One region of the Enterococcus sp. AMC1157 genome, then DNA from elsewhere that is predicted to be linked to it. Evidence: predicted binding sites of a transcription regulator. Region 1 holds the regulator's gene; the other holds the start of a gene.
What was found. Region 1 encodes CtsR, which represses protease genes until heat stress. Its sites were predicted from a motif close to TTGGTCAAAAAAGGTCAAANA; they were not measured.
Positions count from the first base shown of each region.

Region 1 (15,289 bases):
AAAGCTTCCTCCGTGTCCATAAATCTTTTGTTGCCAATCAGGAGAATATTGTACACGTTAATCGTAAAAATCGGACCTTAACTTTTCGTAATGGAGAAACATGTTGGGCTTCTACTCGACAAATTAGCATCCTAAATCAAGCGTTCAGGACAAAATAATCAACGTTCAGGGTATTTTTGGTTACTCCACTCAAATATGTTATATACTAACAGTAAATATTTTGAGGAGCTGACTAACTATGAAAAAAATTATTATCTGTCTATTAGCAATGGGAATTTTAGGAACATTTACTCCAGTAGTTTTGGCCGACACCTCTATTGACCCTGACGTAGTTGCGCCGCAATCTCATACTGGATTCAAAAAATTCTTTTCTTCTTATCCACCTAAAACATTTAATGGCAGAACATTGGTTCATGTCGAAACAACTAAAGGGGGGTACCTCGGTTGGTATCTTTAATCCGACCCACCCTATACTTGTTGACCGTAGTGCTGATTGCCATTAATTTATTTGGGTCTCCTGATGCCCAGTATCAGTTTTGGGTACTCATTGGAGCGCTGCTTTCTATCGTGACCCTGATGTTTATTGTTGCATTTGATAATCCTGATTCAGAATAAAGGATGTGATTTCTTTGAAAATGCTCCTTAGTACCTTAGGCTTGTTGCTGATTATTTTTATTTTGTTTTATCGTTTGACCCTGCAATTTTCAATTATCCAATTTGTTGTTTGCATCGCATTTCTCATTTTGCTTATGCATCTCTCTTTTTCGGAAGAAAATTAAAAAAAGGCAAGGAAAACATACGTGCTTTCCTTGCCTTTTTGATTTGACCTTATTAATTCTTGATAATTTTTGATAGCATCTTTAGATAAAATTGTAAGGAAGGACCCAACAATAAGACAATTAAAAGTGTTCCTACATGAAAAGGACCTCCTAGCAAAATTCCTAGAATCATCAAGGTACCATCGACTAACATCCGTGCCACTCGTAAAGATTTACCTAGCCATTTTTCTACAACAAACATCAAACATTCATACGCGCCAGATCCAGCGTCAGTTAATAGATACATTGCGGTTCCCATGGCAAATAGTTCTACACCTATCAATAATGAGACTAATTGAAAACCTTGAGGGATACTTCCTAAGATTTGTAAATAGTCAAATGAATTAATAAATAATCCTATTCCAAAACTATTAATAATGCTGGCTACACCAATTAATTCTCGTTGTTTAAAAAAGACAACCACTAGAATCAGTGCATTTATAAAAAGACTCACATTACCAAAACTTGTATCAATATACTGCAATATTCCTAAGATAAATGTACTTAAAGCATCTGCACCTAACTGACTGATAACAATTAAACGAATACCTAAAGCAACTAAAAAGGTTCCTATCAAAGAAAAAGAAATTTGGTAAAACAGTTTACTCGAAATATTTTTTGCCATTTTTTCCATCCTCAACCCATTCGATATTATTCTATTAATTTAAAACGTTTTCAAGGTCTTAGTATATCATATTTTTCCCGATAGAAAAGACAAAGTTACTTCAAAAAAAAAAGGAACTGTGACACAAATAATTTACAGTAAAATACCAGAACAATAGAAAATACATTTGAAATGATCATTCTATTTTGTTCGGATATCTTTGTCTTGTTTTATTTACGTTACAGTCCTCTGTAGTCTATAAAAATATTCTTACACCATTGTAGATATTTATGAATAAAACAGCTAATACTGTTACCTGAAAAATAAATGTCACTCGTTTCGTTGAAATTAATTTGCTCAACTGCACTCCTAGCCAACCACCTAAAATTGCTGAAGGAATGACGAACCAAAGCATGGGTAGATTGTAGATAACAAAACCAGTTGTTAAACCAATCGTAATTAATTTGGATAGCTGAGAGAAAAAAATGGCACAGATAGAATAAATAGCTGCCTCTTTGATTGATAAAGAAAAGAGTAACATTAGGACAGACATATTGGTTGGTCCACCGCCAATACCCATCACACTGGCTAAAAAGCCTAAAATCAATCCACAAATAATATACCAAACAATTCCCTTTAAGCGAAAGGCAGGGAGTTCAAAACGAGTATAACAAAAAGCGAAAATCAAAGTAATAATTGATAGAACAATTTGAAATAGTTGAACACTGCTCTCCTTACCAAATAGTAAAAACAGGTAATCAAAGGCGATATTGCCAAGAATCCCTCCTGCAATAGATCCCATGGCAACTCCAGAAATAATTTTCCAATTCAGATTCGTTCCTTGTTTCATTTGGCGGAAAATAGCAACAACCGACATTAAAAAGACCGCCGTTGTTGAATAAAAGGAAATAGTTGCCACAGAATCTGCAGCAATAAAGTCTAAGACTGGCTTGATAATCACACCGCCACCTAGTCCTGAAATAGTCCCTACAATATTTGCAGCGACAATTACAATAAAGTAAATAATTCCTATCATCCAAAACTCCTTTATTTTCATTCTAATTATCTTTTCTTAATCATACTAATTCTTTGCTAAATTGCCAACTTTAAAGAACCTTTTTTGGTTATTATTGATAAAAACTGGATTGTCAGTGACTAAATCTAGTGAAACTTTAAACTGATTATTATCTAAAAATCACCATTATGAACCCTTTTTTATCAATAAGACCTATTATTTGCGATTATCAGTCTTTTTTACTCATTAAGAACTTGCTATTTTTTGCTAGTCTCTTTGAAAATATCAGTTTTATAAAGATAAGTACGTAATCCTTAATGAGTAAAAACATCCCATAATTGATAAAAATGGGCAAAAATACATCAAAAACAAGTAAAAATAAATAGTAATAAAAAACAAAAGCTTGATATTATGGGGTCTTGGCGTAGTCAAAAATAAATTATGTTTCATTAACACTATTTATTTGTTCATTATGGTCTTTTTCTACTTATTAAGCCACTTTTGAAATTTATTCGCTTCATGGTACTTTGTGGAAGAGGTGATGAAAGGATGTTTCCATTATTATTAAATCGAGAAGACAAAGTTATTTATGAAGTATTTGAAGCTTTACAAGTAGTATCCCATTGTTCGTTAGAAGCACTTGCTAAAAAACTGGATAAAACACCCGACTTACTTAAAAAAAATATCCAAAACTGGCAAAAAAATCCACTTAATCGTGGAACAGGAATCAGTTTTTATCTAAACGGATCACAAATCAAAGGAATTTTTACTAAAGAAGACGGGGAGCTTTTTCTTACAACACTTTTACATCGTAGTGACTCTTTTCAGCTGCTCACTAAAATAGTTGCCAATCCTTATGCTTCGGCTACTTCTTTGCAACGCACAATGAATCTTAGTTTGGCTACTTTAAATCGTCGTATTCGTTTTCTGCAAGCATTTTTAGCACCCTATGAATTAACATTATCTTTTACACATTTTCCAACATTAAAAGGTAATCCTGCTCAACTTCGCTGGTTTGCCTGGCAAGTTTCCTTAATTGCCGATCCACCATTTGATTATTCATCAGACACTTGTTTTCAGCGATATCTTGAAGTGCATCAAGATTACCCAATCTTGTCTCATTCAAGCCATTGCCAATTTGATTCAACTTACTATCAACCACCGTTTCAACTCAATCATCGAGGATTGCTTTTCTTATGGAAACAACTAACTGGTATCGAAAAAATCTGGATTTCAAAAGACATTCACGACACTCTTGTGTTTGCGCTACACGCCCACACAAACATAAATGAATCTTTTTTTGAAGAAATCCAGCAACGATTTCATCAAATTCACTGTATTTGTTCATTTTTTTCTGGTGAAATTTGTCTACCTAAACGAGCCATTTCTACAGAGACACGACACTTAGTCAGTAGTTTTCAATACTTATTACCTGACTATGCTTCTTTATTAAATAAGCACCCTGAACTCCCATTACTTTATGAAGAAGTCTTGAGTAAATATTCTTCTTATCAACAAGGTTTATGGATCTCAGAGGACGAAAAAGAGTTGCCATGATTCACTTGGCAACTCTTTTTTATTATTCTGCTAATAATTCTTTCACTCTAGGAATCACTTTTTCTCCATATAATTGAATCGTTTTAAAGCGATCTTTTTGCAACTGTCCACCTGTTCCATAGACTAAATCAAAACGTTGGACCCCAACTGCCTGAATCATACGAGCAATCTTTTGGGCAACTGTTTCTGGACTTCCTATATAAAAAGCACCTTGTTCAATTTCAAATAGAAATTTTTCTCGACTCATTTCTGGCCATCCACGTTCTCGACCAATTTGGTCCATTGATTTTTTTAAATAGTTCCAAGCAATTTCTTGAGCTTCTTCATCAGTATCCGCAATGACACCATGAGAATGCATGCCTAAAGGATGATTTGGTTGCTCAAATTGATGGGCTGCTCGTTCATATAAATTGATAAAGGGTTTAAAACGAGTAGGTTCACCACCAATAATCGCTAACATTACAGGTAAACCATACTTCGCTGCACGGATAATTGATTCCGGAGAGCCACCTACACCGACTTGGACATCTAAAGGATGATCCATTTTAGGATACACTTGAACATTATTCAGTGTTTGCGTAAAACGACCTTCCCAAGTCACAGGTTCATTTTTTACTAATTCATTGAATAATACAAATTTTTCTTCAAATAAATCTTCATAATCTTGTAGGTTGTAGCCAAATAATGGAAAAGATTCCGTAAAAGAGCCTCGACCTAACATGATTTGTGCTCGCCCATTAGATATTCCATCTAAGGTTGCAAAACGTTCGTATACACGAACTGGATCATCCGAACTCAAAACAGTGACACCCGTCCCTAATTTAATTTTTTTTGTCACTGAAGCTAAAGCTGCTAAGACCATCTCAGGACTAGAAATTGAATACTCTTTGCGATGATGCTCCCCTAAAGCAATAATGTCTACTCCTAATTCATCAGCTAACTTGCCTTCTTCCACAATCCTTCTCAAAGATTCTCCGTAACTTAACGGTTGTTTACTTTGATCATCAAAAGCGACATCCCCAAAAGAATCTAAACCAAATATCACATTTTTCACATCTATCGTCATTCGTTTTTCCTCACATTCGTAGTTGCTATCTCTACTATAACGAATTTAAAATAAAAACCAATAAATATGCTTACTATTTGTAAGTGTATTGATATTCTTGCATGATTTTTATTCCCGCGCTCGTTCCCAAACGTTCTGCACCTGCTTCAATCATTTCTAAAGCCGTAGCTAAATCACGAATCCCTCCGGCAGCTTTAACTTTCACTGTATCCCCAACCGTTTGCTTCATTAGCTTAACATCGGCTACCGTTGCTCCAGCAGTTCCAAATCCAGTCGATGTTTTTACGAAATCTGGTTGGACTTCCTTCGCAATTTGACAAACTTGGATTTTTTCCTCATCGGTTAAATAACAAGTTTCCAGAATGACTTTGCTTAAAATTTCTCCTTTTCTTGCAGTGGAAACAATTTGTTCCATTTCTTGACGAATATAAGCTAAATCCCCTTCTTTTAATTTACCGACATTAATCACGTAGTCAATCTCATCTGCACCGTTTTGAATCGCATCCTCGACCTCAAATACTTTTGCTGCAATGGTTGTTTGTCCTAAAGGAAAGCCAATAGCGGCTCCCACATGGACGGAACTGTCTTTCAAATATTTGCGACATTGTTTGACTGGATAAGAATTAATTGCCACCATTTTAAAGCCATATTCCTCTGCTTCCTGACATAATTGTTCTAATTCAGAAGAAAGCGCATCTGCTCTCAGTAAGGTATGATCAATCATCTTGGCTAGTTTTTCACTTTCAATCATTACATAAACCTCCTTTTCTTTTATCATACTGTTTCTCATTGGTTCTGTACAAGTAAAAAAAGTGAGACTGTGCTTATAGCCAAACAACAAAAGATTCCAACCTGACAAACTTGCAAGCCATCTGTCCGCAAAGAACAGACATTATGAGAGACCGGTCTGAGCCTCTCTACAAGAGTCTCAAACCTTTCGGCATTCAAACGCCATGTTAGAAAGTAGAAATTCACTACTTTCAACATGGCGTAATTCATCCTCATCTTTAACTCATGATATCTGTCTTTTCTCCCAGTTGGCTTGCAAGTTTTGACGGATTTTTTTATGTACTGTATGTAAATGAAAAGGGATAAAAAACCTATCATATCGGCTTTTCATCCCTTAAAAATTATACTTTCTTTAACATAAACAAAAAAGATTGATGGATTTCATTCTTGTTTGCACTTATATCCCAGTCCAATTAAAATTGTTACGCCTTCTGCAAGACTTTCGCTGCTTTTGCTTCTTTGACATTCAACGTAATGGTTCCTTTAGAGGCACCAATGGTTACGTTATTACCAAAATGGATTTGACCTGAAAGTAGGGCTTCGCTTAGGCGATCTTCCACTTCTTTTTGTAAGGCACGGCGAATTGGGCGTGCACCATACTCTGGATCAAAACCAGCTTTACCAATTACATCTAAGGCTGCTGGCGTAATTTTCAATTGAATGTCTTGTTCTGCTAAACGTTTGATAATTGATTGGCTCATGATTTTCACGATTTCATGAATTTCACTTTGATCCAATGAACGGAAGACAACTGTTTCATCAATTCTATTTAAGAATTCTGGACGATAAGCTTTCTTCAACTCTTCTAAGATACGTTTTTGCATCGCAGAATGATCTTTATTCGCGTCAGTTACGTTAAAGCCGACATTTTTTTCTTCACGCAATTCGGTTGCACCAATATTGGAAGTCATAATTAGAATGGTATTGCGGAAGTCAACACGACGACCTTTAGAATCTGTCAAATGACCGTCATCTAAAACTTGCAGTAAGATGTTAAATACATCTGGATGAGCTTTTTCAACTTCATCTAACAAAATAACAGAGTAAGGTTTAGAACGAACTTTTTCAGTTAATTGTCCGCCTTCATCATAACCAACATAACCTGGAGGAGACCCAATCAAACGGCTCGTGCTGTATTTTTCCATAAATTCAGACATATCCACACGAATCAAGGAATCTTCACTACCAAACATAGCTTCTGCCAAGGCTTTCGCCAATTCTGTTTTACCAACACCTGTTGGACCTAAGAACATAAATGAACCAATTGGACGATTCGGATCTTTTAAACCACTTCTGGCACGACGAATCGAACGAGCGACTGCTTGCACTGCTTCATCTTGACCGACCACACGCTGATGGATAATTTTTTCTAAATCTAACAAACGTTCGCTTTCTTTTTTCTCCATTTGTTGTAATGGAACGCCTGTCCATTGAGACACCACAGAAGCAACATCTTCAGCAGTCACACTGTTTTCATAACCAGCTGCCTCTTTCACTTCTACAAAAGTAACCTCTGCTAAACGCTGACTTAATTCTTTTTCTTTGATTCTTAGACGAGCGGCTGTCTCAAAGTCTTGTTGACGAATCGCTGCTTCTTTTTCTTGAGATAAATCCAGTAGTTCTTCTTGCAAAAGAGCTGTTTCTGAAGCTTCATCTGCTTTGTCTAAACGAACCTTCGCTGCAGATTCATCCATTAAATCAATCGCCTTATCTGGTAATTGACGAGAATTAATATAACGTACAGATAACTGCACAGCAGCATGCAAAGCATCATCGGTAATTTCTACACCATGATGTTCTTCATAACGAGGACGCAAACCTTGTAAAATTTCCTCTGCTTCTTCAGGAGTTGGCTCATTGACTTGAACACGGGCAAAACGACGTTCCAAAGCAGAATCTTTTTCAATATATTTTTGATATTCATCTAATGTAGTAGCACCAATTGTTTGTAATTCGCCACGTGCCAAGGCTGGTTTTAGAATATTGGAAGCATCAATTGCTCCTTCAGCTCCACCGGCACCAATTAGCGTATGCAATTCATCAATAAATAGGATAATTTGTCCATCATGATAAATTTCATCAATGATTTTTTTCATCCGATCTTCAAATTCACCACGGTATTTCGTACCAGCAACTAATGCACCCATATCCAACATCATTAGACGTTTTTGTTGCATATCTTTTGGCACTTCACCATTGATAATTTTTTGAGCTAAGCCTTCAGCAATCGCAGTTTTACCTACACCAGGTTCACCCACTAATACTGGATTATTTTTAGTACGACGACTTAAGATTTGAATCAATCGTTTGACTTCATTGCTACGACCAACCACTGGATCTAAGCGTTTTTCACGGGCTAATTTCGTCAAATCACGAGCCAATGAATCTAAGGTTGGTGTACCTTCTGGCTGTTGACGGTTTTGTTGATTGCGACGATTCGCTCTGGCAACATTTGATGCCATACCACGGGGTTGATTTTGAGTATCATTCACACCCATTTTTTTCTTCAATAATTGACGCATTTTAGCTAAACTCATTCCTAGGTTTAACATAATACGTGAAGCTAGAATCTCTTCATCTCTTAACAAACCTAACAATAGATGCTCCGTACCAATTTGTTGCGCACCTAAACGTTTTGCCTCATCTCCAGCATAAGCAAAGATTTGTCTTGCTCTTGGAGAATAAGGTAAAAAGCCTCCCACTGGATAATCTTTCATTGTGCCATAACCAGTCAAATGTTCAATTTCTTCACGGATGTCGTTTTCATTGATGCCCATTTCTCTCAACGTTTTGCCAGCAATCCCGTTTTGTTCAATAATTAAAGCCAATAAAATGTGCTCAGAACCAACGGATTGATGTTTAAAATATTTCGCTTCTTCTTGGGCAATTGCTAAGACTGCTCTTGCTCGCTGTGTAAATAATTCATCCATGTTTTTCACCTCTTATATATTAATGGAGTACTTAGTAAGACGAACGAATGTCTCGGTCTTCGTAACTTAATCGTTCCAAAATACTGTGCATAATCATCGCTCGAATTATATTTTCATCTTCTGACTTGCCTAAAACTGCTTTACTAATTGTCGTTAAAAATAAATTACCTTCTCGCTTTGATAAAATACTTTCTTCATATAATTTTTGAATAATCGCAATCGCATCTTTTTCGGAAATTTCTTCCTCAAACAATTGATTGACTTGTTCTAGAAAATGATGGCAACTGGCAATTTGAATTTTTTCAATCCGAATATAACCGCCACCGCCTCTTTTACTTTCTACTGCATAACCTCGTTGAACGGTAAAACGAGTATTGATGACATAATTGATTTGCGAAGGTACACAATTGAATAAATCTGCCATCTCTGCACGTCGAATCTCGATTTTTTCACTTTCCTCAAGGATTTTCTTCAAATATGCTTCAATTAAATCAGAAGTATTTTGATGACCCATCTTTTCGTGACCTCCCTTGACTAATATTGACCTTAATTATACCCAATTTTTTCTAGCTTGGAAAGGAGAAGGCTTTTATTTAAAGAAAGGTTAAACCGACACTAGGTTTTTGAAATACTAAAAAAGGATAATCGGTCAGAAATAAGATCGATTATCCTTTTAGCTATTTAATTTGGTACTTGAATATTTATTGCATTAGATACATCTCTAGAGGCAACTTCTTCGTCATCTCGCTCCACTCTAATATGTGCATCTTCATCCTCACGAACCGTCACTCGGATGGACAATTCTCGTAAAGGAACACTTTCAGAAAGTTGCACTTGTTCGGCTTGATAACCATCTGGATGTTCATAATCTGTTAACCAGACTGTAATGGTCTGCTCTGGATTTCCATCCTCTTTAAATGTCGCATAAACCGTTACTGTGAAGTTTCGTGTTTGTACTCTTCCTGTTGAGACTTTTAATGTTACTTGATCGCCTTTATTGACTTCCGAACCTGACTCGGGATCACTTGAGATAACATTATTTTCCGCAACTGAATCAGATGCTTCTTCTTCAATAGATACTTCCAAACCTAAATCACGTAAAGCTTTATCCACTTCTGTAAGAGGTCTGTTAGCCACTGGTGGAATCGTTACTTTTTCAATTCCTGTACTGATTGTCAAAACAATATCTTCAGTTGCCGGTACAACATCTGTATCAGCAGTTGGTGTTTGACTGATAATTAAACCCTCTGCTATATCCGCACTTGCAGCTTCTTCTGTGCGGATATTGTCTTCATCAAATCCTAAACCAACAAGTAACTCCACCGCCGCTTCTTCCGTCATATGACTAAGGCTAGGCATCGAGATTGTTTCTGGTCCATCACTAACAAGTAACTCCACTTCAGTGCTTCTAGGAACAACTTCTTCCCCTTCTTCTGGCGTTTGTTCCATTATTTCACCTTTTGGAACTTCTTCGTCATTTTGGAGAGTGGTTGTGATATTGTCGCGTTCAAAACCTTTTCTTACTAATTCTCTAATCGTGTCATCCACATTTTCTCCAACATAGTCGTCCATTTCAATCGTTGGTTCACCTGTGCTGACATACAGAACAATTTCTTGCGTTGTTTTTACATTTGTTCCTGAAGATGGATCTGTTCGAATAACTTGCCCTGATTCATATTCTTCATCAGCAACTTCTTCTACTTCATCAGCAACTGTTAATCCCATGCCCTCTAGTTCTCGACGGGCTTCACTTTCAGTCATACCTGCAACCGCGGGAACCGTTACTTCTCCGCGACCTCCACCCATAGCAAAATAAATCCCCGTACCAATAACGGCAGCTGCGATTAACAGAATGAAGCCAACTAAACAGCCACGACGTTTCTTTTTCTTCGGTGGTTCTGCTACAGGCTCTGTTTTAGCCTTTTCAGGAGCCGGCATCTCTTTGAAAGACTCCGGCATCGGTGTATCTTCCTGAATTGGAGTCAACATCTTCGTTTCACCCACCATTGCCTGCGGTTCCCAACGAGGTTCATTTAGGCGTTCTGGCGAAAGAGCTGTTGCCAAATCTTCTTTCATATCATCGACTTGTTTGTAGCGATCAGCCGATTCTTTTGCAGTAGCTTTTAACACGACATTCTCTAAAGACTGAGGTAAATGATGATCAAACAGTCGAATAGAGGGAATCTCATCTTGAAAATGTTTTAAAGCAATCGTGACAGCTGATTCCCCATCGAAAGGTACTCGCCCTGTCAACATTTCATACAGGATAATCCCAATTGCATAAATATCTGATTGATTGGTCGCCATGCTACCTCGCGCTTGTTCTGGTGAAAGATAGTGCACAGAACCTAACATGGTGTTTGTTTGTGTAATAGACGTTTCACTTAAGGCGATAGCAATTCCAAAATCGGCAATTTTAACAATCCCCTCTTCATTCATCAAAATATTTTGTGGTTTTAAATCACGATGAATGATGCGATGTTCATGGGCTAAAGAAACGGCAGATAGAACTTGTTGCATAATATCCACAATCTCAGGGTAGTCCATTGGATAATGTGTTTGAATGTATCTTTTTAAATCCATTCCTTTCACATATTCCATCACAAGATATTGCATACCATCCTCTTCACCGACATCATAGACTGAAACGATATTGGGGTGGACTAATTCCGTGGCTGCTAGTGCTTCTCGCTGAAAACGACGAATAGCATCTTTATTATTTTGGAAATCATAACGTAATACTTTAACGGCTACTTCCCGATCTAAAATCAAGTCTCGGGCAAGAAAAACATTTGCCATTCCTCCACTACCGATGTTACCTAAAATCAGATAACGACCGCTTAGTTTCTTGCCAGTTTCAATCATCGAGAGTCACCTCCTAAACGAATCAATAATACCGTAATATTATCAACCCCACCTTGTGCGTTTGCTTCATCAATCAAACGATCTAACGCTTCTTCCAATGAATCGCTCGTTTCTATATACTCTTTAATGACCTCATCATGAACCATGTTTGTTAAGCCGTCAGAGCAAAGCATTAGATATTCTTGGCCTGTAATATAATGAGTAGCTACATCTACCTCAACAATCCCTGGCATACCGATTGAACGTGTGACCACATTGCGACGAGGATGATTAGCTGCCATTTCCTGTGTAATTTCACCAGACTTGACTAGAATATTTACTAGGGAATGGTCTTCTGTTAATTGATCCCACTCACCATTTCGTAATAGGTAGGTACGACTATCTCCAACATGAGCGATAGTAAACTGATCGTCTAACAAGATGACTGCTTCCAAGGTTGTTCCCATTCCATTCAAATCAGGATTCGCTTGGCCTCGCTCGTAGATATTGGTATTTTCTTCTTGAATATTTTTAATCAACCATTGGGCAGCCTTCTCACTATCTGCAATATCTGATGCTTGCCATTTTTTACCCAATTCTTCCACTGTATCATGACTGGCCACATCACCTGCTTGATGTCCACCCATACCATCAGCCAGTAGTGCTAATGTATAACCTCTTTGATTTGTAAACACGCCGGTATAATCCTGATTCGTATTACGCCTTTTTCCCACATCACTTTGATAGCGAATTTCCATCTTTACACCTCGTTCCTTTTCTCGTTCCTTTTAATTACTGATATTTAGCATTTAGAAAATAGCTAGCATTTACTATCTCTACTTGTTTTTCCGTAAACAGCTAATGAAGAATCCGTCTGTCATATATTGATGAGGATAAATCGTTAGCATGTTGTTCTTGATACTTGATTGTACCACGTTACCCACTGGGACTTCTACTAGAGAAAATTCGGGATGTCTATTTAGAAATTCGGCAACGACTTCTTGATTTTCTTCTGGAGCAAATGTGCAGGTACTGTAAACCAAAATTCCGTCAGGTTTTAAGCTAGGTGCAACACTTTCTAAAATATCTAGTTGAATAACTGGTAATTTACGGAAATCTTCTGGTTGTTTATTGTAGCGAATATCTGGTTTACGACGCATTAGCCCTAAACCAGAACAAGGTGCATCTACTAAAATTCGATCAAAATAATTTTCTGGGAAGGTTTCAGAAACTGCTCGAGCATCTAATTCTTTGGCTTCTACAACGTCAGAAACGTGTAATCGTTTAGCATTTTCTTCGATTAAAGAAACTTTATGAGGATGAATATCCAAGGAAGTCACTTTTCCGCCTTCTTCGGCATCTAAAAATGTCGCTATGTGGGTAGTTTTCCCTCCTGGTGCAGCACAAGCATCTAATACTTGATGGTTTGCTTCAACTTGTAAAGCGGGTGCAACCAGCATCGAGCTTTCGTCTTGAATGGTTAATAAACCATATCTAAATAGACTACTTCCTGCAATGTATCCTCGATCTGCCACAATTCCATAAGGAGAAACATCACTTTTACGTGCTTCAATGCCTTCTTCTAATAAAATGTCTAAAGCAGCATCGCGGGTGACATTTCTGGTGTCCACACGACAGCTAACATGACTTGGTTCAAATAAAGACAAACCAAGTTCAAGAGTTTCTTCTTCACCGATTTCATTAACTAATTTCTTCGTTAAAAATTTTGGAAGACTAATTTCGCGACTCAAGCGTTCCATCGGGTCTTCAATGGTCTCCAACGAGGGCACTCCTTGGCGTTGAATATTACGTAAAACACCATTAACAAAACGACCAATGCCTTCGTTTCCACGACCTTTGGCAATTTCTACGGCCTCATTTAAGACGGCATGACTAGGAACCTTATCCAAATAAAGTAATTGATAGACTGAAAGTTCTAATAATAGTTTGACCCAGTCATCGACTTTTTTAGCCTTCATAATAAAAGGTTGAATATAAAAAGCTAATAAACGTTGGTGACTAATCGTTCCATAAACGAGTTCAGTTAACAAACGACCATCTTTTTCATTTAATTTGCTTTTATCAATTAATTCTCTTAGTAATAAATTTGAGTAAGCTCCACCTTGATCAACACGTTCTAAGGCTTTTAAGGCAACATAACGAACAGATTTTTTCACACTTTTTTTCATCATTCATTCCCCACCATTTGTTCTACAGCGACTTGTTGACCTGAGCCATTTAAGAAGGCTGTAATTTCTTGTTTGCCTTTGCCTGCTGGTTGTAATTCATCAATAGCTAATACGGTGCCTTCTCCACAAGCAATCCACAGCTCTTTTTTATTGCGATTAATAATTGTTCCAGGTGTTGCAGTCGTTGTTTCTGCTAAAGGTGTCACTGACCAAAGTTTCCAACGCTGCCCTTGGTACATAGTGAAGGCAATCGGCCACGGACGCATCCCACGAACTTGACAGTCAATGGCTTCCGCCCTTTTTTGCCAATCAATCGCTTCTTGCTCACGAGTAATGTTAGGAGAAAAAGTTACTTTTTCTTCGTCTTGAGGAGTTGGTTTTAATGAACCATCCAAAATTTTTGGTAAGGTTGCTAACAACAATTCTTTCCCTAAAAGACTTAACTTATCAAACATTGTTCCAACATCATCTTGCTTAGTAATCGGTAATTTGCCTTGAGAATAAATGCCACCAGCATCCATTTTTTTAATCATTTCCATAATCGTCACGCCAGTTTCAGCTTCACCGTCAATAATTGAATAATGGACAGGAGCCCCTCCTCGGTATTTAGGCAATAATGAGGCATGGACATTAATCGCTCCATGAGTAGGAACCTTCAATAAGCTTTCTGGTAAGAATTGTCCAAAAGCAGCCGTCACAATGACGTCTGGTTGCAATTCAGCAATCTTTGCCATCTCAGGTGAACCAGAAATTTTTTCAGGTTGTAAAACAGGGATATTTAGACGCACTGCCGCTTCTTTAACTGGGGTTGGCGTAATCACTCGCTTTCTCCCAACTGGTCGATCCGGTTGTGTCACAACTGCCACTACTTGGTAGCCTTCATCTACTAATCCTTCTAAAATAGGGACTGAAAATTGAGGGGTACCCATAAATACAATCTTAGTCATCTTCTCGTTCCTCCATATAAGCTTCTAACTCTTCTTCTGGAATTTGTTCCAACATTTGATCCACAAATAGTTTGCCGTTTAAATGATCGATTTCATGTTGTATCGCTCTTGCCAAATAACCAAAAGCTTCTACTTCCATCTCGTCTCCTTCGCGGTCAAAATAACGAACCGTAATTTCATCTGCTCGTTCCACCGTTCCAAAAACGTGAGGGATGCTCAAACAACCCTCCACATCAATGTCACTGCCTTTTGATTCAATAATTGTTGGATTGATTAATTCAAAACGATCGCCTTCGTCAATTTCGACTACTGCCACTTGAATATTTTTTCCAATTTGGGGAGCAGCAATCCCAATTCCATCATGGGCAACCATCGTTTCATACATATCTTCTAGCAATTGCACTAATTCATCAGTAACCACCTTCACTGGTTCGCAAGGACGGCGTAACTTGTCATCTGGGTGAATAATAATTGGGTATCGCATCATGTTCTCCTTTTAAATAAAATTCAATGGCTCATTGTCGATTGAC
Region 1 is NZ_CM177099.1:2,001,445-2,016,733, reverse strand. Features, by position in the region: gene AC4BBX_RS09590 (LytR/AlgR family response regulator transcription factor) at 1-158, shown strand, start outside; gene AC4BBX_RS09585 (hypothetical protein) at 239-457, shown strand; gene AC4BBX_RS09580 (YczE/YyaS/YitT family protein) at 832-1,443, opposite strand; gene AC4BBX_RS09575 (sulfite exporter TauE/SafE family protein) at 1,679-2,458, opposite strand; gene AC4BBX_RS09570 (helix-turn-helix domain-containing protein) at 2,987-3,994, shown strand; gene AC4BBX_RS09565 (LLM class flavin-dependent oxidoreductase) at 4,017-5,060, opposite strand; gene deoC (deoxyribose-phosphate aldolase) at 5,134-5,811, opposite strand; gene AC4BBX_RS09555 (ATP-dependent Clp protease ATP-binding subunit) at 6,272-8,779, opposite strand; gene AC4BBX_RS09550 (CtsR family transcriptional regulator) at 8,811-9,293, opposite strand; gene pknB (Stk1 family PASTA domain-containing Ser/Thr kinase) at 9,461-11,644, opposite strand; gene AC4BBX_RS09540 (Stp1/IreP family PP2C-type Ser/Thr phosphatase) at 11,641-12,381, opposite strand; gene rsmB (16S rRNA (cytosine(967)-C(5))-methyltransferase RsmB) at 12,460-13,812, opposite strand; gene fmt (methionyl-tRNA formyltransferase) at 13,812-14,759, opposite strand; gene def (peptide deformylase) at 14,752-15,243, opposite strand; gene priA (primosomal protein N') at 15,256-15,289, opposite strand, start outside.

Region 2 (15,289 bases), 580 kb from region 1:
AATTGGCTGATTGGTACTTCGACATTTTTGATTGTCCCCATAATGTCTGTAAACATCAAACGTAAAAAGCGTACATTTTCTTCCGTTGCAATCTGTTTCACTTGTTCTGCAGTGTAATCTTCTCTTGGCATGTTATCCCGTCCTTTTCCTATTTCATTTCTCTAGTGCTGTGATTATAATCTTGGGCCCTTATTGTGGTATGGTGATTGAGGATTTAATCCTCCTTGAGATAAAATCTCATCATAAAAAATACGTCGAACATCTTTATCTGTAAGAGGTTTTTTCTCTTTTACAGCATGTGCTTCGTTTTTCTTCATTTCATAGACTCGTTTAATTCCAGCCATATTTAAGCCATCGGAGAGATAATCTTTGATTTCTAAAAGTGTGTCAATATCATTCAAAGAATACATTCGTCGGTTTCCTTCACTACGTTCAGGATGGATTAAATCTTGTTCTTCATAATAACGAATTTGGCGAGCACTTAAATCTGTCAACTTCATTACTGTTCCAATTGGAAAAACTGACATTGATCGTCGGAGTTCCTTTTCTCGCATCGTCCTTCTCCTCCTTCTGATGACAATCTAGTGTAAATATAGCAAGCATTGATTTTGATGTCAACCAAATATGTCATAAAATATAACATCACCATGGTTTTATATCTTTTCTCTCACTTATTCTGGATTATTTTCATTTTTTAAATTAGCAAACCATAGAGGATACTTGGACTAGGAACTCCTTCATTTCTCATAAAAATTTCTTGTTAATACAAAAATGAGAAACGATTACTTCCAACATTACATCACAGATTGTGTTTGTGCTGATAGTTCTTTTTGGTGAAATGCTCTTATTTTCTCTATTGGAATATATAAAAATGGACAGTCGCTTGCATTGTTTCAACTGTCCATTTTTGTTATTCTTCCATTCTACGAATTGCGTAAGAATTCGTTGGTGCAAAACCTTTAACTAAGTAGGTTTGACTATCTTCTTCATAGTCTGTAGAGACCATCAAAGTTTCTCGTTTTAAACGATTCAATAATTTTCCTTCATCTTGTTCTAAAGATAAAGTATAAGGTTCAAAAGCTTCCATAATCGCTAATTTAATCGCTTTGTTTAACTCTTCTTTGCCTTTCGAACTTTTTGCTGAAATCAAGACGCTAGGAAATAACGTTGGTACAAATTGTTCTGGATTAATTTTATCTGCTTTATTATAGATTGTTAGCATTGGGATACGACCTAATTCAAGTTGATTCATTAATTTTAAAACCGTCTCTTCTTGCTGCTGACGATTTTCGGCACTTGCATCAACCACATGCAGTAATAAATCCATTCCTTGACTTTCTTCTAAGGTTGATTGAAAGGCATCGATTAACTGCGTGGGTAAATCTTGGATGAATCCAACTGTATCTGTAACTGTGACTTCAAAACCTTCTGGTAAACGCCATTTTTTGGTTAATGGATCTAAAGTGGCAAATAACTGATCTTGTTCATAAGTTTGTGCACTAGTTAAAATATTCAAAATCGTAGACTTCCCAGCATTTGTATACCCAATCAAGCCAATTTGAAAAGTTTGATTGTCTTTACGTTTTTGTCTTGTTCTTTCTCTATGAGCCGCAACTTCTTTTAGCTCTCTTTTGATGATGTTCATTTTATTGCGAATGTGACGACGATCGGTCTCTAATTTGGTTTCCCCAGGACCTCTCGTGCCAATTCCTCCACCAAGTCGAGACATGTTTTTCCCTTGTCCAACTAAACGTGGCAACAAGTAATCTAGTTGCGCCAACTCAACTTGCAGCTTTCCTTCCCTTGAGCGGGCACGCATCGCAAAAATATCTAAAATTAATTGAACACGGTCAATCACAGGAACTCCAATAACTTCGCCAATTAATTGACTCTGTCTGGGAGTTAACTCGTGATTAAAAATGACTAAATCTGCTTCATGGGCATCCGCTAGTTGTTCAAGTTCCTCTAACTTACCTTTACCGACAACCGTTTGTCGATCAATTTGTGGACGTTTTTGAGTTAAAGAAAAGACAACTTCTCCCTCAGCGGTCTTGGTCAAACTTTTTAATTCAATCATTGATTCTTCAAATTGTTTGAAATTATCTTCGGTTTCTACGCCAACCAAAATGACACGTTCTTTTTCCATCTATTTTTCCTCCAACCACTGTTGAATTTCACTTTCTAAATTAAAAATTGTTTCTGGTTGTTCGACTAAGTCTACCCAGTAAGGAGACATACGATTACGGAACCAAGTTAGCTGGCGTTTGGCATAACGTCTTGAATGTAGTTTAATTTCTTCTGCAACTTCTTCTAGACTTGCATTCCCATTAAAGTAAGGGAAAAATTCTTTGTAGCCAATACCTTGGGCTGCTTGTACTTCGGGGAAATTTTTTAATAAGTTTGCTTCTTCAATCAAGCCATTCTCTAACATCAAGTCAACCCGATGATTGATTCGTTGATACAATCGTTCTCGATCTGTAGTTAAACCTATTAAAAAGTAATCGTATAATTTTTGTGGTTCTTCCTTGGGTTGGGCAATACTTTCACCCGTTCTTTCTAAGACTTCTAAAGCTCGAATGACTTTTCGTTGATTATTAAAATGAATTTTGTCCGCTGCAAGAGAATCTCTTGCTTTTAATAAATCCCATAATGCTTGATTACCCTGCTCTTCGGCAATTTGTTGATACTTCTCACGGATTGTTGTATCGTCAGCCTCTTCTGGTCCACCTAATTGATAATCATATAGTAGCGCTTGAATATATAAGCCTGTTCCTCCTACAACGATGGGTAACTTTCCACGTTGATGAATATCTTCAATCCATTGACGTGCTTCTTTTTGAAACTCAGAAACAGAATAGTCTTCATTTTTTTCGCGAATATCTATTTGATAATGAGGAATGCCTGCTTTTTCTTCTTCCGTTACTTTTGCAGTACCGATATTTAGTTCTCGATAGACTTGTAATGAATCACCACTGATGATTTCACCCTGATACTTTTGAGCTAATTCGATGCTCAAAGCTGTTTTTCCAACTGCAGTCGGTCCAACAATAACTAAGACTTTCTTCATTTCATCCCTCATTTATCTCTTTTTATTTGAATACTCTTCTCTGGAAAATCAGTAAAAATCCCTTGAACACCACAAGATAAACAACGTTTCACTTCCTCTTCCGTGTTTACTGTCCATGGTCGAATATCTAATAGGAAACTCTTTACCTCACCTTCATGTTTCCAGACCCATTTTTTATCCGGGTGAATCCCTTTAACGAAAGGATGTTCCAATGCCAGTGCAGGTTTCTTTTCAGATGTTCCCATAATATATTCAATTCTTGTTTCTGGTTCAATCTCATGAATTCTTTTCAAAGTTTCCATATTAAAACTACTGTAAGAATAAGTAAATGGCCATTTTTGCCTAGTCATCAACTTAGAAACCAAACCTTCAATTCCTGGATAAGGATGTTTATCTGTTTTTAATTCAATAGCTAACATCCCTCTAAAATTGCGAATAGCTAATAAATCTAAGACTTCTTTTAAGGTTGGTACTTTCGTAGAAGCATATTCCTTATCAAACCAACTACCTGCATTCAATTCTTTCATTTCAACTAAGGTCTTATCTGCAATCGCACCTTTTCCATTCGTTGTTCGATTGACCTCTTCGTCATGCATCACAATTAATTGGTGATCTTTGGTTAATTGCACGTCCAGTTCAATACCATCTGCTCCCACACGAACGGCTTCCGCAAAAGCTGGCAAGGTATTTTCTGGTTTAGTGCCACTACTTCCTCGATGGGCAAAAATTTGCATAAAACTCACTCCAATCATTCACATTGTATCACGTAACACTTAGCTTGCCAAAAAAAGACAAGCGATTACGATTGATACAAAAAAATAGCCAAACAAGTTTAAAATTCAAACTCCTTTGGCTATTTTTACTGACTAAATAATGTTTGTCTATCCAACTTTTTTCGGACAATTGGATTTGAAATTTTATTGCCTCTGATTTATAAAGGTTTAGAAAAATAACTGATTGATTCAGAAGACATTTTTTGCATTTGGACTTTGCGTTCATAAATCATTTCAAGTAACTGATCGGAAAGCTGTTCCATAATCATACGACCACCTTTAAAGGTATAACCACCAATTGCCATAACTTCCTCAGGTGACAGAACCACACGACGAGTCGAAATCTTTTTGAAAAATTCTTCTAAAAAATGATTGGGCAAATAAAAACTATTTTGTGCAGCAAATGACTGTAAGTAAATATAGTCATCGACAGTGATATAACAATCATCAAAAGCATCAAAGCTGATATATTTATCCATCATAATAATGCGTTTTTCTAAAATTTCGATAATTTTTTTATTTAACATAACTAAAGTTTCGATTTCTTTTACTTTATGTTCTAAGGTTCTTTGCTTAACCTCTTTGCGTTCATCATAACGAATACGCAATTCAAAGGCTGCAGTGGTGATTAAAGCCCCCACGATGACACCTAAAATTCCTAATAAAAAATAATCCACGAATAGCACTCCTTTATGTCTTTTTATAAATAGCTAATTATGCTATGTAGCTGATTTTATATGGTAAAATAATTATCTCTCATATTTTATCATATTTTTGTTTGCTTGAGGGAAGATTTACTATTTGACCTTTATTGACCTTGTATGTATAATTACTAATAGATAAAAGTTTTGTATGGGAATTATCCCATTACTTTATCAACTTTTTCAAATTAAAGGAGGATCCTTAGATGAATTTAATTCCTACAGTTATCGAACAATCATCTCGTGGAGAAAGAGCGTATGATATTTACTCTCGCTTATTAAAAGATCGTATCATTATGTTGAGTGGACAAGTAACAGACGACTTGGCAAACTCAATCATCTCACAATTACTATTCTTGGATGCCCAAGACTCAGAGAAAGATATCTACATCTATATCAATTCTCCTGGTGGTAGTGTTACTGCTGGTTTAGCTATTTACGATACAATGAACTTTGTTAAAGCAGATGTTCAAACAATCGTAATGGGTATGGCTGCTTCAATGGGAAGTTTCTTGCTAACTGCTGGTACAAAAGGCAAACGATTTGCTTTACCAAATGCAGAAATCATGATTCACCAACCATTAGGCGGGGCTCAAGGACAAGCGACTGAAATTGAGATTGCAGCTCGTCACATTTTAAAAACACGTGACCGCTTAAATAAAATCTTAGCAGAACGTACAGGTCAACCACTTGAAGTCATCGAAAAAGATACTGACCGTGATAACTTTATGTCTGCAGAAGAAGCTAAAGAATATGGTTTAATCGACGAAGTAATGACAAACAGATAATAAAAAAAGCAAACGGCTGATAGTCCGTTTGCTTTTTTTACACTCATTTGCAATCACTCAATCATATTGAGTTAAATCCCAATTTTCTATTACACGATTTAATTTTGCATCATACTCTGGATCAGTCGCATATTTGCCAGTCAATGCTCTTGTGGCCTCTTGATAAGAAGCTGCATTCACTCGCCAAGAGCCTTTGTAAAAATCAGCATTGCCACTCAAGCCATTTGCCAACAATTTTGCATTGTCTAATAAAGAATCCGAAACTGTCGCATATTTTCTAAAAGTTGCTGGTAAAGTGACCCTTACCCCATTAACAAATTCATCTGAAGGAATCTCATAGGCTTCAAATCTACTACTGTCTGATCTTGAATATTTGATACCAAATAAATTATTGGCTTCTCTCGCTAATTGACTATCTCCATAACCAGATTCCAAAGCGGCTTGGGCAATCATCACCGAGGCATATAGCCCATATTCATTGGCCAAATCTTGGGCTGCTGGAGCAATTTCTTCGATAAAGGTTTCGTTATTAGTCCATGTTGCTCTAGCCGTTCGTTGGATGCTGGCTGCTTGTCGAATAGCTGCACTTTGATTTCGTTGTACTCTAGCACTGCCACCACTATTGGGACCAGCAATAAAATGTTTATCTGGATTTTGTACAGCATCGACATCACCTGACATGGTTCCACTACTAACATCTACGACTACATCAGAAACGGTTTTTTGTTCAGCTTCTACATCCGTTTCTGATTCGTCTTCTGATTCATTTGTAGCTGCTTTCTCATCTTCACTATTCGATTGTAAAAAAGATTTACGGTCACTTTTTTCTAACGCTGATTCTTCAACATAACCAACCCACTCATCTTGCTCGTCATACAATTCATAATAAATATCTCCATTATAATGATGGTACATCGCTTTTGCACGAAAAGTACGATCAATTAACGCCTCTGTCTCTTGGTCAAAGTCCCAAGAAAAATCTTGGTATAATTCTCTATTTTCGATTACTTTGACGTAACGCCTAATGGATCGAGCAATTCCTTCTGCCCCATCGGCCTCTGTAACGCTTGATTGATCTATATATCCCACAAATCCACTAGTATCATACAATGCCAAGTAAGTCATAATCCCTTTTGTTTGTTCTTCTTCTACACGAAATGTTTGATTTAATTCAACTGGTGAATCTTTAATCATCGTTTTTCCATAATCTTGGTAAAGGGTAAAATTTCGTTTTGAAATACTGACATATTTCGTTGGAATTTCTTCTGCCAAAACAGGATATATCCTAAATTCTTCATGAAAGAATTGCTCTCCAAATATTATTCCCATTCCCATCAAAAAAATGATAGTCATTTTTAGCCATCGTTTATACAAATTAACTATTCCTTTCTAACTTGCACTCTGTCTACACTTTACATGAAACACAGGCAAAAGAAAACCAGAAATTTACTTAATCATACCAAATAAAAGAAGAACGTTGATTAATTTGAAAATGATAGGTGCTAATTTCTACCTCTTTAGGCTCTTCGACTGAGAATAGGTCATCCTTGATCAATTCTTTTAAATCGTAAATTTCACTCTGATCATTCATTGTCCGTAATAATTTATCTGCAACTAAATTACTGGCTTTCACCACGTTTTTATAGGGACCTTGTGTTTTTATTGGATTTAATAACGTTGCCTCTGAATTTTGTAAATCTACAAAATAATAGCCCATTCCTTTAGAAAAAGAAGTCAAATAATGGGTCGCATCGACATCTACTTTTAAATATTGTCGAACATCCGCTTCAAATAACAGATAACGATCATTCACAAAAAAATTTAATAGATTTTTTCTTAGGTAGGTAAAACGATCGTAATAACTGAAGGGACTCAAATAATAGTCACTGTAACTATGTGGCAAAGAAAATTCCGGATTTGAAAAAATCATCTTGAATTCTCCTGTATTTAAATCAAATCGAATAATCGCAAAAGATTTACTGCTCATACGTGGTCGTCCTTTGCTTTTTGAGTTACCCTCTTCATTTTTTTAGGGTTTTACAAAATAGATAAAATGATCATAAAGAGCTATCGCAGGGATAAACAATTCTTCTGATTTAATTAAATGATATTCATAAAGATATTCTTTTTCGTGATTAAAAACTAGTAACGTATTTCTAGCATCTCGTAAAAATAGAACAACAAATTTTTCGTTGACCATTACTTTGTTTATCAAAACCTCTAAAGGATTTTCAAAAAGTAGCTCCTCGGAAACTTCAGCAAATACTGCTTCCTTTTTTGTTTCAATATCCCACAAATATAGTTTGTTTCCAAATGGAATATATAGTTGTTTATTATAGTAACCATATGTGCTTAATGTTTCTTGTTTAAAGTGTAAGTCTAATCCCTGATTAAACCAATTTTCGTTTTCAAATAACTTACGTCTCTGGGCATTTTTTTCCTCTTCTTGTGGTAAGCGATAATCGAATGTGTCAATACCGATATTCGCCAAGTGGCTATGTATATCTATAGTGTTTTCAGATGCTGTCATTTCTGGATCCATCTCTTCTCCTCCTTTCAGTTTATATTCTTTACTAATAAAGAAAATTTATATCCTTTACTTACTATTTATCGGTTGTTTTTGATAATTTTCTATCTTTTTGTTCAAAAAAAATGTACAGTACGTTATTTTCAGACAGAAAAACTGATTATCTCACACTTAAGAAAAACACAGCTTATTTTTCAAAAAAAAAAATCCTCACAAGATGCTTATCCTGTGAGGAACTTTTTTTCTACTCAGCTTCTTCAGAAAACTGACTATTATATAAATTCGCGTAAAATCCGCCTTTAGCTAACAATGTTTCATGGTTTCCTTGTTCGATAATTGACCCTTGATCCATAACTAAAATTAAATCTGCATCACGAATCGTTGATAGGCGATGAGCAATTACAAAGCTAGTTCGGCCTTCCATGACTTTATCCATGGCTTTTTGAATCAATGCTTCTAAACGAGTATCCACTGAACTTGTTGCTTCATCTAAAATAAGAATTTTCGGATCTGAGATGACGGCACGAGCAATAGTCATTAATTGTTTTTGTCCAAGAGAAACATTGTCTCCTTCAGAATTAATTTCCATTTCGTAGCCTTCAGGCATGGTACGGATAAAGTGATCCACATTTGCTGTTTTAGCTGCATCCACTACTTCATAATCGGTTGCACCTAATTTACCAAAACGAATATTGTCTGCAATACTTCCTTCATACAACCAAGCATCTTGTAATACCATTCCAAACAACGAACGGACATCACTACGGGTCATTTTTTTCGTATCAATGCCATCAATTTTAATTGCTCCTTGATTGACATCGTAAAAACGCATCAACAAGTTAATTAACGTTGTTTTACCTGCACCTGTTGGACCAACTACTGCCACCGTTTGTCCAGCTTTAACCGAGAAGTTTAAATCTTGAATTAATGGTTTGTCTGGACTATAAGAGAAACTTACGTTATCAAATTCAACATTTCCTTCTACTTTTTCAGGTACTGGAATGTTATAATCATCCGTTTTCTCTTCCGTTTCATCCAAAATTTCAAAGACACGAACAGATGCGGCAGACGCACTTTGCAATAACGCAGACAATTGAGTAATATTTCCTAACGGTTGACTCACTTGCCAAATATATTGAATAAAGGCTTGTAATTGTCCAACAACAATTACCCCACCCATAACATAAAAGCTTCCTAGAATCGCAATCACGATATAAGCTAGATACGCAGTCATTTGAACTAGTGGCATCATCAAACCTGAAATAAATTGAGCTCTTGTACCATAATGTTGCAATTCATGGTTAACCACTTTAAAGTTTTCCAAGGTTTGTTTTTCACGACCATACACTTTTAACACACTAAAACCAGTCATATTTTCTTGGGCAAAGCCATTTAAACTTCCCAAAGATTCTTGCATGCTAGTAAAATATTTTTGTGATTTCGCTACGACATAACGTGAAATTAAAATCGCTGCTGGAATCATAATAATCGCCAACAATGCCATGCGAGTATTGATGTAGAACATCATGAAGACTGCCATAATAATACTTAAAATCGCATTTACAATACCGATTAAAGCTTGTTGCATCGCTCCACTTAATACATCCACGTCATTAGTTACACGAGATAAAACATCTCCTTGTTGATGAGTATCAAAATAAGAGACTGGCAAACGATTAATTTTCTTATCAATATCTTGACGCAAGTCACGCATCGCTGATTGAACCACATTTGTAATCAAAATACCTGAAGTTAATTGTGAGGTTGCATAGCCTAAACCAACGATAAAAATCCAAACTAATGTCGTTTTGATATAAGAAAAATTAATTCTTTCTCCTGCAGCCACATTTCGAGCAATTTCAGTCGTAGGTAGACCTGTTACATAAGGCATTGCCACATTAAAAACCACCGTAGCAACTGTAAAGAAAAGAACTAGCCCAAAAGCAATCTTGTATGGCTTAATGTAACGAAAAATACGTTTTAATGAATTGATAGATTTCATTTGGCTAATTCCTCCTCTGATAATTGTGATGCAGCAATATCATAATAAATCGAACAGTTTTCAAGTAACTCTCTGTGGGTACCTATGCCCACAACATCCCCTTCATTTAAAACAATAATTTTATCTGCATCCATAATTGTTCCTACACGTTGAGCAACAATTAGCGTCGTTGATTCTTTTGTTTCTTCTTTTAGACGCGCACGTAAATTAGCATCTGTAGCATAATCCAGTGCGGAGAAACTATCGTCAAAAATAAAGATTTCTGGTTCACGAATGACCGCACGAGCAATAGCCAAACGTTGACGTTGTCCACCTGAGAAGTTGCTTCCACCTTCTGAGACAGGAGTATCATACCCTTCAGGCAAGCGAGAAATAAATTCTGCCGCTTGGGCAATATCAATTGCTCGATCCATATCTTGATAATTGGCATCTTCTTTTCCGTAGCGTAAGTTTTCAGCAATCGAGCCAGTAAACAATAACGCTTTTTGAGGAATAAAACCAATTTTATTGCGCAAAGCATCTAATTGATACTCACGAACATCCACACCATCAATCAATACTTCTCCATGACTTACGTCAAAAAAGCGTGGAATCAATTGAATTAAGGTTGATTTCCCACTACCAGTACTTCCAATAAATGCTACTGTTTCACCTGGTTGAGCAGTAAAGCTAACATCGCGGATAACTGGCGTTTGAGAAGGACCAGGATAAGCAAAGGTTACATTCTTAAATTCGATAAAACCTTTTGTTGTAGTTTCTGTCACACCATCTGGTACATCTTTAATTAGTGGCTCAATATCAAAAGCTTCTTGAATACGATTAGCTGAAACAGCTGCACGAGGATACATCATAAATACAGTAGAAAACATTAAGAACGAGAACAATGCATGGAAAATGTACTCAATAAAGGCAATTAAACTACCTACTTGTAGTTCTCCATTGTCAATTTGTACACTACCTGTCCAAATAATTAACATCATAACGATATTAAACAAAAAGAAAAAGGCCGGCATTGCCATCGACATTAAACGAAATAGCTTTTTCGAGCTTGTTGTATATTTTTCATTCACTTTGTCAAAACGAGCTTCTTCAAATTTTTCATTAACAAAAGCGCGAACAACACGCAATCCAGATAAATTTTCACGTAGAATGGCATTGATTTTATCTAAATTATTTTGTTGCTTTTTAGACAATGGTTCAGAAGTTCGAGCAATCCAAATGACTCCTAGTAATAGGAATGGTAACGCACCTAGTACATAAAAACCTAATGAGGTACTAGAACGAAAAACCATATACAAACTAGTCCCAAACATTAACGGTGCCATAAAACCAGTTCGTAAGATATTTTGCATAAACAACATAATTTGATACGCGTCATTGGTTACACGCGTAATTAAAGACGATACACCAATTTGTTCGTATTCATTATGAGAATAACCTTGAACTTTTTCAAACAAATCATCACGAATATCCGCTGTCATTTTTGAAGTAATTCGTGTGGTAAAGTAGCCAAGGAAAATATTCATAATAATTCCGACAACGACAATTCCAACCATCGCTAAACCAATTCTAGTAACATACTCACGATCATTGTTGACAATCCCTACATCAATCATTCTTGCCAATAGTGTCGGCAAGCCAAGTTCGATTAAAATAAAACCAAACACGCAAATGAAATTAAGTAATAACCACTTTTTATTTCTAATTGCGTAGCGAAACATAAGTTTCAAAAAAATCACTCCTTATATATTAGATTTTAAAAAACGAAAAATTTAAGTCATAAACCTTTTTTTTCTATAATTACTCCCAAAATTTCAACGAAAAAAGTTCTCCCTCAAATTGTTCAATTAATCTAAATATAGCACAGGAAAAAATTTAAAAAAACTTTCAGAACCTTTTTTCTGAAAGTTACAGGATTTTTTCATCATTCTTTAATTTTCCAAGGTTTTATAGTGGTAATACACTCTTTTTTTGTTTAAATAATTCTCTCCCATTAAAAAAAACGTTCTTATTAGTTTTAAAAATAATCACTAGTGTTGCATAAAAACATTTTAGAATATTCTGAAAAGTCGGTTTTCTGAAAATAGGTCAAAAGAAACTGTGCTGACGCAGAGGATGACTTTTTCCAGAAAATTTTTTACTTGTTATTCAACTGAAAACCAAAAGTAACGAACCATTTTTCCTCTTTCTCAGGTGGGAATTAACTTTTCAACCCAACATTCAAAGGGCCGAAATAGTAAATAACGAAAGAAACGTTTGATTTGGAACACCGATTTTTTCGTTTTCGTCTCCAATTTGACGAGAAACGTAAGGAGAGCGGAAATCATGGTTAAAATCAACTGACTCTGCACGCCTTTTTCACTTTGAGAAAAGAACGTTTTACTGGTCATGTGTTGTTTGATGTGTTTGAAAAACAATTCGATTTGCCAACGAGCGTGATACATATCGGAAATCTCTTTTGAAGAGACGTCCATTCGATTGGTAATAAATTGAAATTCACGTCCACTTTTATCTTGAATAGTAACTAGTCGGAAATTTGCGGTCAGATAGGTTTTAGAACCTAAACGAACGAGCTCATCTCGTAGAATTTCTGCTTCCGACGATTTCTCCAGGGGGTCTATCACGTGAACGTTGGTATTTTTCTTGATCCGAGTGACGAAGAAATAGCCGTCCCAATGCATCTGATCCATTTTTTCAAAATCTAAGTAGCCACGGTCAAAAACGTAGGTCGCTTCAGGTTTGTTCACCAGCAAGGGTAGTTGATTGACATCATGTTCACGAGCATTCGTTAAGGTAAAATCAGTAGGATACATCGTAGTATCATCCATATAACAGTAGTTTAAGTGCAATTTAATCCCTGACTTGGTTTTCCGAAAAGTCGCCCATTTGTGGCGATTGAGACTCAGAGAAAACGTACTGGAATCAATTAGATACAGACTATTTCGCTTAGTTGGCTTGATTTGATGTTGGACTTTTTCTAACAGTTGTTGGAAAATTTCCTCTAATATTTTGGGTTCAAGGGCATTAAAGGCACGAGACAATTGGGAATGACTAATGGTTGTCACATCGGTTTCAACTTGAAGGGATTCGTTGATAAGAGACGTGCTCAAGTCACGCAAGCTCTCTTTTTCTTCGTTAATGCCGTAGAGAAAAAGCTTCAAGACGGATTCAAAAAAAAGCTTTTTACGATACGCATTGTAGTGAATAACAAATTTTTTTGAGTAAACAGAAAGATTTTCTAAATTTATGGCAGAAAACCATTTATTAAATGCAGAATTTGTTTTATACTTATCCATGCTTTGGTCCTTTTTATTGGTCTTGGATAAGTCATCCAAGTGCTAGTATAAAGGATTTTTTTGTTTCATGGAATAGGTTATAATTTTAATGCAACACTAGTGAAAAATAATAAAGGTTACTTTTTGTTTTATTTACAGTCCAAAGTTAGCGAAATCTGAAACTTTCAAAACAAAATGCCAAAAGATTTTGTCGGTCTCTCACAATGACTGCTCTTTTTCGAACAGATGGCTTGTAAGTTTCGTTTTCTTGTCCAGTTATAAATAGGAATATTTTTCGTTAATTAGAAACGTTTTCTTCTTTCTTAGTTTCTATACTTATTCTGATTTCTGTGATAAACTAATACAAAATGGTCTTTTAAATAGTCAATATTTTTTGTCTAGGAAGATCCACTCGGTTGAATTTTCAGGTTAAACATTCGGAAAGCAACGACAGGCTTTCTCTTTTTTTCTCACACCTTGTCTGAAAAAAAGTATTTTGCGGAACTCTTTTTCCGTACAGGTCTCTGATTTCGTTGACCTCGAGTTTGTTGTGTCACAAAATTCAAACAAAAAAATTAATAATCTGCATGACGCAGACAAAGGAGATAGAACCATGATTTTTAAAGTTTTTTATCAAGAAACAAAAGAACGTAACCCAAAGAGAGAACAAACACAATCTATTTACATCGAAGCAGAAAGTGAAGTAGCTGCACGTCAATTAGTCGAAGACAATACCCCATATAATATTGAACTTGTCTACGCATTAGAGGGAAATCATCTTGAGTATGAAAAAGAAAATACTGATTTCCAATTAACGGAGTTTTAGAATGAAAGTATCTCTTAAAAACAACGAAACCGGTGTTTTCGGTATTGGAGGATTAGGAGAAATCGGAAAAAACTGTTATGGGGTACAATTTCAAGATGAAATTATCATCATTGATGCAGGGATAAAATTCCCTGAAGATGAACTTCTTGGGATTGACTATGTAATTTCTGATTATAGCTATATCGTTCAAAATATCCAAAAAGTAAAAGGTCTAATTGTCACTCATGGTCATGAGGATCATATCGGTGGAATTCCTTATTTACTTCGCCAAGCAAATATTCCAATTTACGCTGGACCATTAGCACTTGCTTTGATTACCAACAAATTGGATGAGCATGGTTTATTACGAGATGCCGAACTACATGAAATTCATGAAGACACAGTAATTCGTTTTAGAAAAACATCTGTTAGCTTTTTTAGAACGACTCATAGTATTCCTGATGCTTTAGGTGTTGTTGTTAAAACGCCTTGTGGGAATATTGTTGCTACGGGGGACTTTAAATTTGATTTCACTCCAGTGGGCGAACCAGCAAATCTGCACAAAATGGCAAAAATTGGTGAAGAAGGCGTACTTTGTCTTTTATCTGATAGTACCAATGCGGAGATTCCTACTTTTACCAAATCAGAAAAAACAATTGGTGCTTCAATTGTCAAAATTTTTGAAAAAATTGAAGGTCGAATTATTTTTGCAAGTTTTGCCTCCAATATTTTCCGTTTACAACAAGCGGCAGATGCTGCTGTAGCTACTGGACGAAAGATTGCTGTCTTTGGTCGTAGTATGGAAAATGCCATCGTTAATGGAGAAAAATTAGGCTACATTAAAGTGCCACCAGGAACATTTGTGGACGCCAGTGAAATTAATCGTTTACCGGCAAATGAAACAATGATTCTTTGTACCGGTTCTCAAGGGGAACCAATGGCGGCCTTAAGTCGTATTGCCAACGGTACTCACCGCCAAATTCATGTTCATCCAGATGATACGGTCATCTTTTCAAGTTCACCAATCCCTGGAAATACAACCAGTGTTAATCATCTAATTAACTTGTTATTAGAAGCTGGTGCTGAAGTCATTCATGGTAAATTGAATAATATTCATACTTCTGGTCACGGTGGACAAGAAGAACAAAAATTAATGTTGCGTTTAATGAAACCTAAATACTTTATGCCTGTGCATGGTGAATTTAGAATGTTAAAAATCCATACACAACTTGCCCAAGATACTGGTGTTCCTAGAGAAAACTGTTTTATCATGGAAAATGGTGACATGTTAGCTCTAACACCTGACTCAGCACGTATGGCCGGTCAATTTAATGCTAGCGATGTTTATGTT
Region 2 is NZ_CM177099.1:2,577,368-2,592,656, reverse strand. Features, by position in the region: gene glnA (type I glutamate--ammonia ligase) at 1-131, opposite strand, end outside; gene AC4BBX_RS12640 (MerR family transcriptional regulator) at 174-554, opposite strand; gene hflX (GTPase HflX) at 911-2,146, opposite strand; gene miaA (tRNA (adenosine(37)-N6)-dimethylallyltransferase MiaA) at 2,147-3,067, opposite strand; gene AC4BBX_RS12625 (glycerophosphodiester phosphodiesterase) at 3,076-3,801, opposite strand; gene AC4BBX_RS12620 (hypothetical protein) at 3,999-4,517, opposite strand; gene clpP (ATP-dependent Clp endopeptidase proteolytic subunit ClpP) at 4,748-5,329, shown strand; gene AC4BBX_RS12610 (glycoside hydrolase family 73 protein) at 5,387-6,682, opposite strand; gene AC4BBX_RS12605 (hypothetical protein) at 6,780-7,316, opposite strand; gene AC4BBX_RS12600 (hypothetical protein) at 7,359-7,871, opposite strand; gene AC4BBX_RS12595 (ABC transporter ATP-binding protein) at 8,101-9,858, opposite strand; gene AC4BBX_RS12590 (ABC transporter ATP-binding protein) at 9,855-11,588, opposite strand; gene AC4BBX_RS12585 (IS4 family transposase) at 12,048-13,154, opposite strand; gene AC4BBX_RS12580 (DNA-directed RNA polymerase subunit epsilon) at 13,747-13,959, shown strand; gene rnjA (ribonuclease J1) at 13,961-15,289, shown strand, end outside.
Region 2: a site for CtsR is predicted at 4,639-4,659, ahead of clpP (ATP-dependent Clp endopeptidase proteolytic subunit ClpP). Genes of this name have one in related genera too.